Regions from separate parts of the Janthinobacterium sp. GW822-FHT07A03 genome, predicted to be linked through region 2. Evidence: predicted binding sites of a transcription regulator. Region 2 holds the regulator's gene; each other region holds the start of a gene.
The links. Region 2 encodes sigma-54, which starts transcription at its own class of promoters, with help from an activator protein. Its sites were predicted from a motif close to TGGCANGNAANCTGCTTT; they were not measured.

Region 1 (5,386 bases), on a different contig from region 2:
CCTGGTACTGGATCACGTCGCGGTTGCCGCCGTAGGCCGTCACGTGCAGGCGGTCATCGCCGAACGACTGTTCATAGGTGGCGCCGATTTGCTGGTGGTCGATGCTCTTGCGCGTGTTGTAGCGTTCGGCCAGGGTGCGTTTCGGGTTTTGCGTGTCCGTCGTGTCGATTTCGCCGGCGCGCGGATCGCGCGCAAACGTGGCCCAGGTGGCGCCCAGCGGATCTTGCGTATTGCCTTGGTGCAGGCTGTTGGCGACGATGGTCAGTTTGCTGTCCGCATTCGGCTTGACGGTGATCTTGCCGAACGCCTGTTCGCGCGTGGCGGCGCTGTGGTCGCGGAAGCCATCCGTGCGGAAACGCGAGCCGTCGAGCACGTAACCGATGCCGCCTGCCTGGCCCTGCGCCGAAATATCTACCTTGCTGGTGCCGAAGCTGCCGCCCGTCACGTTCAGTTCGACGGAGGGAGGATTTTGCCCATCCTTGGAAAACAGCTGGATCACGCCGCCCGAGTGGTTGCCGTAGATGGCGGAAAACGGCCCGCGCAGTACTTCGATGCGCTCGGCCGTATCGAGGTTGAAGGTGGCGGCCTGGCCCTGGCCGTCGGGCATGCTGGCGGGAATGCCATCGCTGATCAGCTTGACGCCGCGCACGCCGAAGGCCGAGCGGGCGCCGAAGCCGCGCGACGAGATCTGCAAGTCTTGCGCATAGTTCTGGCGGTTCTGTACGACCAGGCCCGGCACGGCGGCCAGCGCTTCCGACGCGTTGACGCGAATTTGCCCATCCTGGATGCGGGCGCTGTCGACCACGTCGATCGAGGCCGGCACTTCCTGGCTGGGGTGGGCGATGCGGCTGCCGCTGACGACCACCGTATCCATCAGTTGTCCGGCGGCCAGGTCGGCGGACTCGGCGGCAAAGACGTGGGGGGCCAGGGTGGCGCTGCCGGCGACAAACAGGCTGGCGATGGTGTTCAGGCGGAAACGATGCTGCATGCGGATTCTCCAATGTGAATAAAAGCCTGCTTGAGCGCGTGAGCGGCGCAGGTCTGCATAGTTGTATCAAGCAATATGCCTGCCATGTCTCCATTGGTGGGCGGAAATTATACGCGTGTCAGTGGCACGGCGTTTGCATACAGCAATTATCAGAGGCGCCGCTACCGCGCGCTTTTCCTGTGTTTTGCCATTGAAAAGGTGATTATGCCCAACTTCTTCCCGCGCTTGCGCCAGGTGTGCTGGCTGCTGCCTGCGCTCTTCAGCACGGCCCTTCAGGCCGCTCCCTTTGCCTATGTTCCCAATGAAAAATCGGGCACCTTGAGCGTGATCGACACGGCGACCGACCAGGTAGTGCGCCAGATCGCCGCCGGCAAGCGGCCGCGCGGCATCGCCGCCGACCCCACCGGACGGCAATTGTTTGTCACGGATGCCGCCAGCAGCGCCTTGCTGCTGATCGACAACGCTGGCGGCGCGCCCGTGCGCACGGTGGCGCTGGGCAAGTCGCCCGAAGGCGTCAGCGCCTCGCAAGACGGCAGTCACGTGGCCGTGGCCGTCGAGGAAAACAATAGCGTGGCCTTGCTCGATGGCCAGACGGGCACCTTGCTCGCCGACATCAAAGTGCAGGGACGCAATCCGGAACACGCCGTCTTCAGCCCGGATGGGCGCTGGCTGCTGGTCAGCGCCGAAGAGGCCGAGCAAATCGACGTCATTGATGTGGCGCAACGCCGCCAGGTGGCTTCCATCGCCGTGGGACTGCGTCCGCGCGGCATCGGCTTCAGTCCGGACTCGGGCCGCGCCTATGTGGCGTGCGAACTGGTCAATGCCGTCTATGTCATCGACATGGCGGCGCGCAAGGCCGTCGCCATCATTCCAGCGGGTAAAAATGCGAATGGCATCGTGGTCCATCCCGGCGGCAAGCAAGTGTATGTATCGAATGGCACGGACGGCACGGTGATGGCGATCGACACGGCCAGCAATCAGGTGACGGCCACCATTCCCGTCGGCAAGCGCCCGTGGAACATGGCCATCACGCCCGACGGCGCCAAGCTGTACGTGGCCAATGGCCGCTCGAACAGCGTGTCCGTCATCGACACGGCCCGCGCGCAGAAGGTGGCCGATATTGCCGTCGGCGAATTGCCATGGGGCGTGGTGATTCGGTAGCGGTACAGGAACAGGTGTTCCAGTCTGGTACACCTGTTCCATTGTGCAGCGGCGATGGCGTGCTACGGCAGCAATTGAACCCGCCGATATCGCCACCAGGCCCTTGCAACAGAGGTAAAACCCGCTAAGTTGGGTAGGGGGATGGCGAGCTGGCACGGCATTTGCGGAAGACTGCGTGTACTCACCCCATCTGTACCAGGACGTTTGATTTTAATTAAGTAATTCCATTCTAATTAACCCGATAGAGGACGACATGAATCTCGCAGACATCAGCAAACTGGGCGTAGCCAATCCCTTCAAACAACGCTATGACAATTACATCGGCGGCAAATTCGTTGCACCAGTAAAAGGTGAATACTTTCCCAACATTACGCCGATCACGGGCTTGCCGTTTTGCGAAATCGCCCGTTCCACGACGGAAGACGTCGAGCTGGCGCTGGATGCCGCGCATGCCGCCAAGGAAGCTTGGGGCAAGACTTCGCCCGCCGAGCGCGCCAATATCCTGAACCGCATCGCCGACCGCATCGAACAGAACCTGAGCCTGATCGCCACGGCGGAAACGATCGACAACGGCAAGCCGATCCGCGAAACGATGAATGCCGACATTCCGCTGGCCATCGACCATTTCCGCTACTTCGCCGGCTGCATCCGCGCGCAGGAAGGTTCCGTCGCGCAAATCGACGCGGAAACCTATGCCTATCACTACCATGAGCCGCTGGGTGTCGTGGGCCAGATCATCCCGTGGAATTTCCCGATCCTGATGGCTGTGTGGAAACTGGCGCCAGCGCTGGCCGCAGGCAATTGCGTCGTCCTGAAACCGGCCGAGCAAACCCCCGCTTCCATCATGGTGTTGATCGAGCTGATCGGCGACTTGCTGCCGCCGGGTGTGTTGAACATCATCAACGGTTTCGGCCTGGAAGCGGGCAAGCCGCTGGCGTCGAGCAAGCGCATCGCCAAGATCGCCTTTACCGGTGAAACGGGTACGGGCCGCCTGATCATGGGTTACGCGGCGCAAAACCTGATTCCCGTCACCCTGGAGCTGGGCGGCAAGTCGCCGAACATCTTCTTTGAAGACGTGATGGATGCCGACGACGAGTATTTCGACAAGTGCCTGGAAGGTTTTGCGATGTTTGCGCTGAATCAAGGCGAGGTGTGCACCTGCCCATCGCGCGTGCTGATCCAGGAATCGATCTACGAGAAATTCATCGAACGGGCCTTGAAGCGCGTGGCCGCCATCAAGCAGGGCAACCCGCTCGACTCGTCCACCATGATCGGCGCCCAGGCGTCGCAGGAGCAGCTGGAAAAAATCCTGTCCTACCTCGACATCGGCCGCCAGGAAGGCGCCGAAGTGCTGGCCGGCGGCGAGCGCAACACGCAGGCGGGCGACCTGGAAGGCGGCTACTACGTGCGTCCGACCGTGTTCAAGGGCAACAACAAGATGCGCATCTTCCAGGAAGAAATTTTCGGACCGGTCGTCTCCGTGACGACCTTCAAGGACGAGGCCGACGCGCTGGCCATTGCCAACGACACCTTGTACGGCCTGGGCGCCGGCTTGTGGACGCGTGACGGTTCGCGCGCCTTCCGCATGGGACGCGCCATCCAGGCGGGCCGCGTGTGGACCAATTGCTACCACCTGTATCCAGCCCACGCCGCGTTCGGCGGCTACAAGCAATCGGGTATCGGCCGCGAAAACCACAAGATGATGCTCGACCACTACCAGCAAACGAAGAACTTGCTGGTGAGCTATAGCCCGAAAGCGCTGGGCTTCTTCTAAACCGGCAACAAGCGCCGCGCCCGCAGTCCAGGCGCGGCGCGCAGAAAGGGATGCCATGAGTGCAGCAATTGCCAGGGTGGTCGCCACCGATGCGGCGCTGGAAATGATGGACAAGTTGCGCCAGCGTCACGGCCCGCTGATGTTTTTCCAGTCGGGCGGCTGCTGCGACGGCAGTGCGCCCATGTGCTATGCGCTGGGCGAGTTCGATGTCAGCGATACCGACATCTATCTCGGCAATTTGAATGGCACACCGTTCTACGTGGGACTCGAGCAATTCGAGTACTGGGAGCATACCCAGTTGATTATCGATGTGGTCGATGGCAATGGCGGCATGTTTTCACTCGACAACGGCACGGGCAAGCGCTTCTTGACGCGCTCGCGCCTGTTCACCGATGAAGAGTGTGCGCTGTTGCATGCCCAGCCGCATGAGCACGACAGAAAAAGTACCTGAGAGTTACACACACATACTAATAAAACAGAGGGAGATGATTGTGCAGAAAAAAATCATGGGGATACTCATCGGTTTGGGCGTGGCATCGCTGGCCCAGGCGGCCGACGTGGGCAATGTCACCACCGCCATGCTCGACAGCACGGCAAAGAATCCGTCCAGCGTGCTGTCGTTCGGCATGGGCACGCAGGGCCAGCGCTATTCGCCGTTGACGCAGATCAATGACAAGACCGTGGCCAAGCTGGTGCCCGCCTGGTCGTTCTCGTTTGGCGGCGAAAAACAGCGGGGCCAGGAATCGCAGCCGTTGATTCATAACGGCAAGATGTTCGTCACGGCATCGTATTCGCGCATCTTTGCCGTCGACCTGAAAACGGGCGCCAAGCTGTGGAAATATGAACATCGCTTGCCGGACGGCATCATGCCCTGCTGCGATGTGGTCAACCGCGGCGCCGCCCTGTACGGCAACCTGGTGATTTTCGGCACGCTCGACGCTTATCTTGTTGCGCTGGATCAAAACACGGGCAAGATCGTCTGGAAAGAGAAAGTGGACGACTATGCGGCCGGCTACTCGATGACGGCGGCGCCGCTGATCGCCGAAGGCTTGCTGCTGACGGGCGTGTCGGGCGGCGAATTCGGCATCGTCGGCCGGGTCGAGGCGCGCAATCCCATGACGGGCGACCTCGTGTGGAGCCGTCCGACGGTGGAGGGCCATATGGGCCACCGCTACGACAAGGATGGCAAGGCCATCGACAACGGCATCTCGGGAACGGTGAACAAGACCTGGCCGGGCGACCTGTGGAAGACGGGCGGTGCCTCCACGTGGATGGGCGGCACCTACGATCCGCAAACCAAGCTGGCCTATTTCGGCACCGGCAACCCGGCGCCGTGGAACAGCCATTTGCGCCCCGGCGACAATTTGTACTCATCGTCCACCGTGGCGCTGGACGTGAAAACGGGGCAGATCAAGTGGGCGTATCAGAACACGCCGAACGATGCCTGGGATTTCGACGGCGCC
Region 2 (5,386 bases):
AGCCATGCTGCGTGAATTCCCTGCTGCACCAACGCCTTGTCCTGAGTGGAAATTAATTGATTGGTAGAACAAGTTCCTGCTGGGACGATTTTGCTTAACCAATACTACATTCAAAATTGCAATAATTTGTAAAGATCATTGCGTCGGGAGCGCAGTGCCGGTCTTTATTGTATGATCGGGCTATGCATATCGTCCTTATCACCGGAATATCCGGCTCCGGTAAATCCGTCGCGCTCAATGTGCTGGAAGATACCGGCTACTATTGTGTCGACAACCTGCCACCGGCCTTGCTGCCGAGCCTGGTGCAAACCTTGCTTGACGAGGGCACGCCGCAATTGGCCGTGGCCGTCGATGCACGCAGCGCCGAGTCGCTCGTCAGCTTGCCGCACAATGTCGCGCTGCTGCGCGACCAGGGACATGACGTCAAGGTCATGTTCCTGACAGCCACCACGCATTCGCTGGTGGCGCGCTTCTCGGAAACGCGCCGCAGCCATCCCCTGTCGCACGAGTTGCGTCCGAACCAGAATCCGGCCAGCCGCCGCACCCTGATCGAGTGCATCTCGGAAGAACGCGAACGCCTGTCGGCCATCGAGCAGCTGGGCCATGTGATCGATACCTCGGAACTGAGCGCCAACAAACTGCGCGCCTGGATCAAGGATATCGTCGCCTCCGAACGCGCGCCGCTGACCCTGTTCTTCGAATCGTTCGCCTTCAAGCTGGGCGTGCCGCTCGATGCCGATTTCGTCTTCGACGTGCGGGCCTTGCCGAATCCCTATTACGACCTGGCGCTGCGCCCGCTCGACGGCCGCGACGCGCCCGTGATCGCCTTCCTCGACGCGCAGCCGAGCGCGCTGGAACTGCTGGCCGACATCCGCGCCTTCATCGAGAAATGGCTGCCGTCATTCAAGTCCGACAACCGCAGCTACCTGACGGTGGCTCTGGGCTGCACGGGCGGCCAGCACCGCTCCGTGTACATGGCGGAGCGGCTGGCGCAATACTTCGGCCCCAACGAGCGGGTCGTGCTGCGCCACCGCGAGCGTTCTTAATCAGTCGAGGTGGCGCAGCGGATGCGCTTGCGCCGGCCAGACGGGGGCAAAGAAGCGCGCCACCATGCCGGCATCGACCTCGTCCAGGCTTGATGGGTTCCAGCGCGGCGCATTGTCCTTGTCGACCACCAGCGCGCGCACGCCTTCGAGCACTTCGCCATGTTCGAAATTGTGGCGCACCACGCTGCGTTCCATGCGCAGGCAGTCGGCCACGCCCAGGTGGGCGCCGCGCTGCAGCAATTCCAGGGTCACGCACATCATCAAGGGCGAGCGCAGGCGCATGGCTGCCAGCGCCTTGCCCGCAAACGCACTGCCGTCCTGCGCCAGCGAGGCCATGATGGCCGCCACCGAACCCGCGCTGAAATGGCGGTCCAGCGCCGCGCGTGCCGTGGCCAGGGGGGAAGCGCCCGCCTCGGACTGGAACGGCGCCGCCAGCGCCTTGATGGCGACCGGCAAGGCCTCGCCCGGCGTGGACTCGAACAGGGCCAGCAGCGCCCCCATCTGCGCCTCGGGCAGGTACACATCGGCCAGGCCCGTGTACAGGGCGTCGGCCGCGTTGATCGTCAAGCCCGTCAAGCCCAGGTACAGGCCCAGCTGGCCGGCCAGGCGGGACAAAAAGTAACTGCCGCCCACGTCGGGGAACAGGCCGATATTGACTTCCGGCATGGCCATGCGCGTGCGGCCCGTGACGATGCGCAGGCGGTTGCCGGGCCCCGCTTGTGCCACGCCCATGCCGCCGCCCATCACCACCCCATCCATGACGGCGATATACGGTTTCGGATAGAAGTGAATTACATGATTTAAAGCATATTCTTCCGTAAAGAAATCTTCCAGCTGGGCGCTGCCGCCTTGCGGCGTAGCCAGGCCCGCATCATAAAAGAAACGGATGTCGCCGCCCGCGCACAGGGCTTTTTCGCTGCTGGAGCGGATCACCACGGCGTCCACCTGCGGGTCGTCGCGCCAGGCCAGCAAGGCCGCGCTCAGGGCCCGCACCATCTCCAGCGACAGGGAATTCAAGGCTTTCGGACGGTCGAGCACGATGTGCCCCGTGCGGTGGCGGATGGAGGTCTGGACGAAGTCGCTCATGGCAGGCAGGAAAGAAGTGAAAGTGCCAACATTCTAGCCCCTGCGCGAGGAAGATTGCGTTCAAAAGGTCCAGGCGCAAAAAAGGGCGCAAGATGTGCGCCCTTAGTTGATCACAACCGGTTGAAAGTCGCAGGCCGCTTAGGCGGCGGCGAATTCTTCTTCCGAGTTGTCTGGCAGATGCTTGATCGCCTCTTTACCGTGCCCTTGCACTTTGGTTTTGTATTTCATCACTTGCCTATCGAGCTTGTCGATCAGGGCATCGATCGCGGCATACAGGTCTTGCGCCAGGCTTTCCACATAGACGGTTTTGCCACTCAGACGCAGGTTGACTTCGGCCTTTTGACGTTTTTCTTTCTCTTTGAGGTTATCCACGGTCAGAATCACGGCGATATCGATGACTTGATCGAAATGACGTTTCACGCGCTCCAGCTTCGTTTGTACGTATTCACGGATGGCTGGTGTCACTTCGAGATGATGTCCGCTGATGGTGAGATTCATACACACTCCTAAAGATGATCGGGTTCGTGCGGTCCATCCTATCCGGCCCGCAGAGGAACCGAAAAAAACTTACAAACACTTACGCAGGCTCACTGGCGGAATTTTCAATGCTTCCCGGTATTTGGCAACAGTACGTCGCGCAATCACCATGCCTTGTTCCCCCAGCATGTCCGCAATCTTACTGTCGGATAAAGGATTTTTAGGGTCTTCTGCTCCTGTCAGTTGCACGATCAATGCCCGTATCGCCGTCGATGACGCTTCGCCCCCCGCTTCGGTGGCGACGTGGCTACCAAAGAAATATTTCAACTCGAACATGCCGTGCGGGGTCAGCATGTACTTTTGAGTTGTTACCCGCGAGATAGTACTCTCGTGTAAACCCAGTGTATCAGCTATTTCACGGAGCACAAGGGGGCGCATGGCAACGGCGCCATGCGAGAAAAAGTTCTTTTGTCTTTCTACTATCGCCTGCGCCACGCGCAGGATCGTGTCGAAGCGCTGGCGCATATTCTTGATCAGCCACTTGGCTTCCTGCAACTGTGCGCCCATGGCGCCCTCGCCCTTGCCCTGCTTGAGCAGGTTGGCGTACATGGCGTTGACGCGCAGGCGCGGCATGACGTCGTTGTTCAGGGTGACTTGCCAGCCATTGCGCGCGCGCTTGACGACGACGTCAGGCACCACGTAATCGGACACGTCCGAGGCGAACACGGCGCCCGGGTGCGGGTTGCACTGGCGAATCACCGTCTGCGCCTCGCGCAAGTCTTCATCGTCGCAATCGAGGGCTTTCTTCAGCTTGTTGAAATCGCGCTGGGCAAACCAGGCCAGGTGCTTTTCCACGATGACGAGGGCCATGCGCCGCGTCACCATGGCGACGTGCGGCAGGCGCTTGATCTGCAGCGCCAGGCATTCGGATGCATTGCGCGCACCCACGCCGGGCGGATCGAAACTTTGCAGCAGCGACAAGGCCGTGCGCATCTCGTCGGCGTCGATTTCCAGCTCTTCCGGCAGGCGCGCCAGGATGTCGTCGAGCGACTCCTCCAGGTAGCCATTGTCGTCGAGCGCGTCGATGATCAGCTCGACCAGCGCGCGGTCGCGCAACTCGAGCACCGTCACGCGCATCTGCTCCATCAGGTGCTCGCGCAGGGTGCAGTGATGGGCTTCCAGTTGCGGACGGGAATCTTCGTCGTCGGGCGCCTTGCCCCGGCTCGCCTCGCTCCAGTCGCTGTCGCCGCCATCCGCGGCGGCCGGGCCGTCGCCCGCCTCGCCGTCAAACGTTTCCGCTTCGGCCGGCGTTGCGGGCGCCTCCTGGCCTGGCGGCTGAGGCGGCGCTTCGGCCGGCGCGGCCGTGGAACTCAGGGCGCCGTCGGACAGCAGGCGCAGCGAACGGTCGAGCGGATCGTCGAGGCGCTCGAGCAAGGGATTGTCCGTCAGCAACTGCTCTAGTTCCTGGTGCAATTCCAGGGTAGACAATTGCAACAGGCGTATCGATTGCTGCAACTGCGGCGTCAGTGCCAGATGCTGCGAAGTGCGCAGCTGCAATGATTGTTTCATTGGCTCACATGCGGAAGTGTTCGCCCAGATAGACCCGGCGTACCGACTCGTTCGCGATGATGTCGTCGGGGCGTCCCGACGCCAGCACCGAGCCCTGGTTGATGATGTAGGCACGGTCGCAGATACCCAGCGTCTCGCGTACATTATGATCGGTGATCAGCACGCCGATATTGCGCTCCTTCAAGAAACGCACGATGCGCTGGATTTCGATCACGGCGATCGGATCGACGCCGGCGAACGGCTCGTCGAGCAGCACGAAACGGGGATCGGTGGCCAGCGCACGGGCGATTTCCACGCGGCGGCGCTCGCCGCCCGACAGGGACAAGGCCTGGTTTTCGCGCAGCTTTTCAATCTGCAGGTCGGCCAGCAGTTTATCCAGCCGTTCCTCGATCTCGGCCTTCTTCAGGGGACGGCCTTCGACGGTCTGGATTTCCAGCACGGCGCGGATATTGTCTTCCACCGTCAGCTTGCGGAAGACGGACGCTTCCTGCGGCAGATAGGACAGGCCCATCTGCGCGCGGCGGTGGATGGGCAGGCTGGAAATATCCACGCCGCTGATATCGATGCTGCCGCCGTCCGACGGCACCAGCCCCACGATCATGTAGAACGAGGTGGTCTTGCCGGCGCCGTTCGGGCCCAGCAGTCCCACCACTTCGCCGCATTCGACTTGCAGCGAGACATCATGCACGACTTGCCGCTTGCCATAGGTTTTTTGCAGCCCGCGAACGATCAGGGTGCTGCCGCAACGAGTATTGTCCATTATTTCGTTCCTGGCGCAGGCGTGGCCGGCGCTTTCTCCGCCGCCGGCGCCTTGGTCTTCGGCTGGATCACCATGCGCACGCTGCCGCCATCGGGGGTGCTGGTGCCGCTGTTGGAATTCTCCATCGCAAACACTTCCTTGCGGCTGTCATACGAGATGAAGGCGCCATTGGCCACATCGGTCACTTTCGTGCCTTCCAGGCGCGTCAGCTTGGCCCTGGAAAACAGTTTCACCACTTCCGTCTTGTTGTCGTATTCCACGCGCTCCGCTTCGCCTTCGACCCACAGGTCGCCCGCGCCATCGCGCTTCTGGCGGAAGGTGGCCAGCTTGCCGGGATCGGCCCAGAAGGTGATGAACTGGTAGCCTTGCGGGTCTTCCGTGATCAGGGCCCGGCCCGCCTTCATGGTCAGGGTACCCTTGACCAGCACGACGTCGCCCGTCAGGGTGC
Region 3 (5,386 bases), on a different contig from region 2:
GTGGTGTGTCCCGACGTTTCCGGCTCGATGCCTCGCCCGTCAGCGGTTTTCGCGGCAGCGCCACCTCGAACGTGCGCTGCATCGACGTGGCGGCCCTGGTGGCGGCAGCCATGCTGCGCAAGAATCCGGATGCCATGGTGCTGCCGTTCGAGCACAACGTGGTGCAGTGCGCACTTGGCGCGGATGACAGCGTGATGGAGAATGCGGCCAGGCTGGCGGCCATCGGCGGTGGCGGCACCAATTGCAGCGCGCCCCTGCTGCGCATGAACAGCAGGAAGGAGCTGGCCGACCTGGTGATCTATGTGTCCGATAACGAATCGTGGATCGATGCAAAGCGCAGCGGCGCCACGGCGACGATGGGACAGTGGACGGTTTTCAAGCAGCGTAATCCGCAGGCAAAGCTGGTCTGCATCGATATTTCGCCGCATGCCACGACACAGGCGATGGAGCGCGAGGATATCCTGAATATCGGCGGTTTTTCCGACGACGTCTTCAGGATCATCGCCGCCTTTGCCGCGGGACAGCTGGACCCGGCCCACTGGGTGGGAGAAATCGCCGCCATCGATATCGCGGCAGCAGCTTGTTGAAGCAAGGCGCATGAATGCGGAGAAGACTACATAAGAGACGTCCTGTCCAGGCTTGTCATGCGCCGCAGTACCCCGAATGCCGACAGGATTACATCGATCAGCCGCGTCAAACCGGCCTGGCGTGCGCATTACCCAGCCAGAAAATCCTGTCCCGCCTTGTCGGGTTGTCGTACTGATGAATGCCGGTGGAACTACATCCAGGACCGATGCGTCGGCAATGTTTCACCAATCCTTGTCATCACCCCCTATACAATAGAAGAAGAGCATAGCGATGAAAAACGAAGAATACGAAGTTCTGCATACCGAAGGCAGTCGTCCCGTGAAAATGTGGACGCGTGGCGTGCCCGTCGAAGAAGCGGCCAAAAAACAATTGCGCAACACGGCGACCCTGCCGTTCATCTACAAGCACATCGCCGTCATGCCCGACGTCCACCTGGGCAAGGGCTCGACCATCGGCAGCGTGATTCCTACCCTGGGCGCGGTGATTCCGGCGGCCGTCGGCGTGGATATCGGCTGCGGCATGATGGCGGCGAAAACCACGCTGACGGCGAATGATCTGCCCGATAACCTGGGACCGCTGCGCAGCGCCATCGAGCGCGCCATTCCGCACGGGATGTCGCCGAAGACGCGCGGCCACCGGGGCCGCGACGAGGGTTCCTGGCATACGCCGCCCTCGGTGGTCGATGCCGCGTGGCTGCAATTGAAAGATGAATTCGATGCGATCTGCCTGAAAACACCGAAGCTGAAAAACACGAACAATTATCGTCACTTGGGAACTTTGGGCAGCGGTAACCACTTCGTCGAAGTGTGCCTCGATGAACAGGGTTCTGTATGGTTCATGCTGCATTCCGGTTCGCGTGGCGTGGGCAATGCCATCGGCACCCATTTCATCGAACTGGCCAAGCAGGATATGCGTACCCATTTTATTAACTTGCCCGACCAGGATCTGGCTTACCTGGCCGAAGGCACGCGGCATTACGACGATTACGTGGAAGCGGTGGGCTGGGCCCAGCGTTTCGCGCGCAACAACCGCGAAGTGATGATGCAAAACCTGATCGCCGCCGTGCGCACGGTCATCCATAAGCCGTTCCAGACGCATGTGGAGGCCGTCAACTGCCACCATAACTATGTGCAGAAGGAGCACCACTTCGGCAAGGACGTATTGATCACGCGCAAGGGCGCTGTCTCGGCCCGCGCCGGCGAGCTGGGCATCATTCCCGGTTCCATGGGCGCCAAGAGTTTTATCGTGCGCGGCAAGGGTAATGCGGACAGTTTCCATAGCTGCAGCCACGGTGCGGGACGCACGATGAGCCGCACGGAAGCGAAGCGGCGCTTCAGCCTGGACGACCAGATCCGCGCCACGCAAGGCGTGGAATGTCGCAAGGATGAAAACGTGATCGATGAAATTCCGATGGCCTACAAGGATATCGATGCGGTGATGCTGGCGCAGCGTGAGCTGGTTGACGTGGTGCATATCCTGAAGCAGGTCGTTTGCGTCAAAGGTTAACAGAGAGAAAGTAGAGATGATAGAAATTGATGGAGCGCAAGGTGAAGGCGGCGGACAAATTTTGCGCTCGGCGCTGAGCCTGTCGATGATTACGGGGCAGCCGTTCCGGCTGATTAACATTCGCGCGGGACGGGACAAGCCCGGCTTGCTGCGCCAGCATCTGCTGGCCGTGCAGGCAGCGGCCGCCATTTGCGGGGCGCGCACGACGCCGGTGGCGCTGCGCGCAGCCAGCCTGGAATTCGTGCCTGGCGCCATACGCGGCGGCGATTACCGCTTTGCCATCGGCAGTGCCGGCAGTTGCACCCTGGTACTGCAAACCCTGCTGCCGGCCTTGCTGCATGCGGATGGGCCGTCCACCGTGCGCATCAGCGGCGGCACGCACAATGCCATGGCGCCGCCCGTGCATTTCCTGCAGCGCGCGTATGGCCGCATCCTGGAACAGATGGGCGCCGAGGTAGAGATTACGCAGCAGCGCTATGGCTTTCATCCCGCGGGCGGCGGCGAAGTGATTGCCGCGGTGCAACCGTGCCAGCGCTTGCGGCCCATTTCACTGCTGCAGCGCGGCGAGCGGAAGACCGGGTATGCGGAAAGCGTGGTGGCCGGCGTGCATGTGAACGTGGCGCAGCGCGAGCTCGAGCGTGTCGCCGACGGCATGGGCTGGAGCGGCAAGCAGCTGCGCATCGTCGGCTTGCCGGCGGAGCAGGGCCCGGGCAACGTCTTGCTGCTGACATTGGAGCATGAACACGTCACGGAAGTATTTACGTCGTTCGGCGAAAAGTCCCTGCTGGCCGAATCCGTGGCCAAGCGCCTGTTGAACGAGGTGCGCGCTTATCTCAAGACGGACGCGGCCGTGGGCGAGCACCTGGCCGACCAGCTCTTGCTGCCCATGGCGCTGGCCGGTGGAGGTACTTTCAGCTGCAACAAGGTGTCGCAGCATGCGCTGACGAATGCGGAAGTGATTGCCAGATTTTTACCCGTGCGTATTACTTTCGAGCAGCAGGAGCGGGCCAGCATCTGCACGGTGGCCGCCGCCTGACGTACGCGGTGACACAAATACCTGTTGCAGCTGTTCCAAATTGATACATGGGCAGTCAGATGTGGGGCACGCAAGCATGGCATGGCATTTGCTCTTCTTTGGATATTCACTAAAAAAACCAAGGAGACCAGCATGACCTATTCCATCCGCACCCTGCTCGGCGTGGCCGCCGCCGGCGCCGTTGCCCTCACTTCCCTGCTGACCTTGCCGCAAGCTTATGCGCATGGCAATGTCACGCCGCAAGGCGTTGACACCACTGGCTTGCCCAAGGTGGGCGACAAGTGGCTCGAACAAAATCCGTATCGGGGCAACAAGCTGGCCTTGACGGTGGGCACGTCGGCCTACAACCAGAATTGCGCCCGCTGCCATGGCATCGAAGCGATCTCGGGCGGCATCGCACCGGACTTGCGCCAACTGGACCGCGATTGTTTCGGTATCAAGAATGAGACAAAGAAACAGGCTTGCTACAAGGAAACGGACAATTACTATCTCACCACCATCCGCCACGGTAAAGTGCGTAATGGCGCCGTGTACATGCCGCCGTTCGAGGGCGTGTTCAACCAGGAAGCCATGTGGGCCATCAAGACCTATCTGGAAACCCGCCGCGAGTCTAATTAGGTCGAACTGATCACGAAGGAGTCCCATGCGTTCATTTCCATTCCGGGGCGCGCGCGCGATGCTCTCGCTCGCCTGCCTGGCGCTGTGCGCAGCCGCGCCGGCGCGTGCCGACTGGCAGAAAGTGCAGCAGTCGGGCAGCCTGAAAGTGGCGGTGTACAACGAGTTCGCGCCGTTTTCCGACATGGGCACGGGCATCGATATCGACATCGCCGAAGCGCTGGCGAAAAAGCTGGGGCTGAAACTGAGCTTGCTGCCTTTTCCCGCCGGCGAAAACCTCAACGACGATTTGCGCAATATGGTGTGGAAGGGGCATTACCTCGGCTATGGTCCCGCCGATGTGATGCTGCACGTGCCGGTCGACAAGAAATTGATGGCGGACAACGACAAGGTCGAGATCTTTGCGCCGTATTACGTGGAAACTGTGCGCCTGGCGCGCAGTGCGCATGCCGTGCCGCAATTCGATGGCGTCGCCTCGCTGGCTGGCAAGCGTATCGGCGTGGAAAAGGTCTCGATCGCCGCCATGCTGATGCTGGGCGAGGACAATGGCAAGTATCGCGACGACGTGCACATCTTCGACACGGCCGCCGAAGCCTTGCAGCAATTGCAAGCAGGCAAGCTCGACGCCGTGCTGGCGAATCGCTCGGAAATCGAGTCGGTGCTCAAAAGCGATCCCGCTTTCCCCTTGAGCGAAGTGGCGTTCGCCCGCCTGCCGCGTGCCGGCTGGGCCGTGGGGCTGGCCGTTAGCAAGCAACAGCTCGATGTAGCCAAGTTACTGCAGGCGGCCATGAACGAGATGGCGGCCAGCGGCGAATTGAAAGCCATCTTTGAGAAGTATGGCGTGAAGGAAGCGCGGCCGTAGCAGACTATGCTGAATGGTAAAAGCCCGCGCTTCGGAAGAGGCGCGGGCTTTTTCTTTTTAGAAATTATATTGGGCGCTGACACCCAGCAGCCAATTGCGTCCTGGCGCCGCTTCATAGTAGCGCTTGTTGCTGTCGCCGACGATGACGGAACCCACATAGGTCTTGTCGAAAAGATTGTTCAGGCGGGCAAACTCCTTGAAGCGCCAATTCCCTACGTTTTGTTTGGCGTTGACGCGCGCATTGAAGACCGTATAGCCGGGCGCCGGCTTTTCGCTGTTGCTGTCTTCCGCGTAGACCTGATTGCTGGCCACGCTTTCCACTGCCGCGCCGAAACGGTCCAGCGTGTCTTTCCAGGCCAGTTCCGCAAACAGGTTGGCGCTGGGGACGCCAGGCAAGCGGCTGCCTTCGCGTACGCTGCCAAAGGCCTGGTCATACACGGCGTGCAGGCTGGTCAGCGCCACTTTTGTCGTGAAACCATACGGCAGGTTGGAATCCAGCGACACTTCCATGCCTTGGCGCAAGGTCTTGCCTGCATTGCGGTAGCTGGTGCGCCCGCCGCTGGAACTGTCGACCACCAGTTCATCGTTCGTCTTGATCTGGAACAAGGCTGCGTTCACATGCGTGTTGTTGGCGATCCTGGCCTTGACGCCCGCCTCCAGGTTGGTGCTGGTGGCCGGTTTCAGCTGGTAATTGAAGCCGCCGCCCGTGCCCGAGTAAAACAGTTCGTTCAGGGTGGGGGCTTCGAAGCCGCGCGCGGCGCTGGCATACACGTTGACGT

Region 1: adh (aldehyde dehydrogenase) is a predicted target of sigma-54. The motif match lies at 2,300-2,317, and genes of this name have one in related genera.
Region 3: pedF (cytochrome c-550 PedF) is a predicted target of sigma-54. The motif match lies at 3,208-3,225, and genes of this name have one in related genera.

What each region holds. Positions count from the first base shown of each region.
Region 1 is NZ_JBXAKW010000021.1:8,715-14,100, forward strand. It holds gene AC1RJW_RS29265 (TonB-dependent receptor family protein) at 1-988, opposite strand, end outside; gene AC1RJW_RS29270 (beta-propeller fold lactonase family protein) at 1,193-2,149, shown strand; gene adh (aldehyde dehydrogenase) at 2,403-3,923, shown strand; gene AC1RJW_RS29280 (DUF779 domain-containing protein) at 3,979-4,374, shown strand; gene AC1RJW_RS29285 (PQQ-dependent methanol/ethanol family dehydrogenase) at 4,430-5,386, shown strand, end outside.
Region 2 is NZ_JBXAKW010000002.1:580,448-585,833, reverse strand. It holds gene rapZ (RNase adapter RapZ) at 183-1,046, shown strand; gene AC1RJW_RS08710 (enoyl-CoA hydratase/isomerase family protein) at 1,047-2,132, opposite strand; gene hpf (ribosome hibernation-promoting factor, HPF/YfiA family) at 2,271-2,630, opposite strand; gene AC1RJW_RS08700 (RNA polymerase factor sigma-54) at 2,700-4,178, opposite strand; gene lptB (LPS export ABC transporter ATP-binding protein) at 4,183-4,938, opposite strand; gene lptA (lipopolysaccharide transport periplasmic protein LptA) at 4,938-5,386, opposite strand, start outside.
Region 3 is NZ_JBXAKW010000021.1:2,900-8,285, forward strand. It holds gene AC1RJW_RS29235 (hypothetical protein) at 1-195, shown strand, start outside; gene AC1RJW_RS29240 (hypothetical protein) at 111-587, shown strand; gene AC1RJW_RS29245 (RtcB family protein) at 859-2,094, shown strand; gene rtcA (RNA 3'-terminal phosphate cyclase) at 2,111-3,130, shown strand; gene pedF (cytochrome c-550 PedF) at 3,263-3,748, shown strand; gene AC1RJW_RS29260 (substrate-binding periplasmic protein) at 3,774-4,607, shown strand; gene AC1RJW_RS29265 (TonB-dependent receptor family protein) at 4,665-5,386, opposite strand, start outside.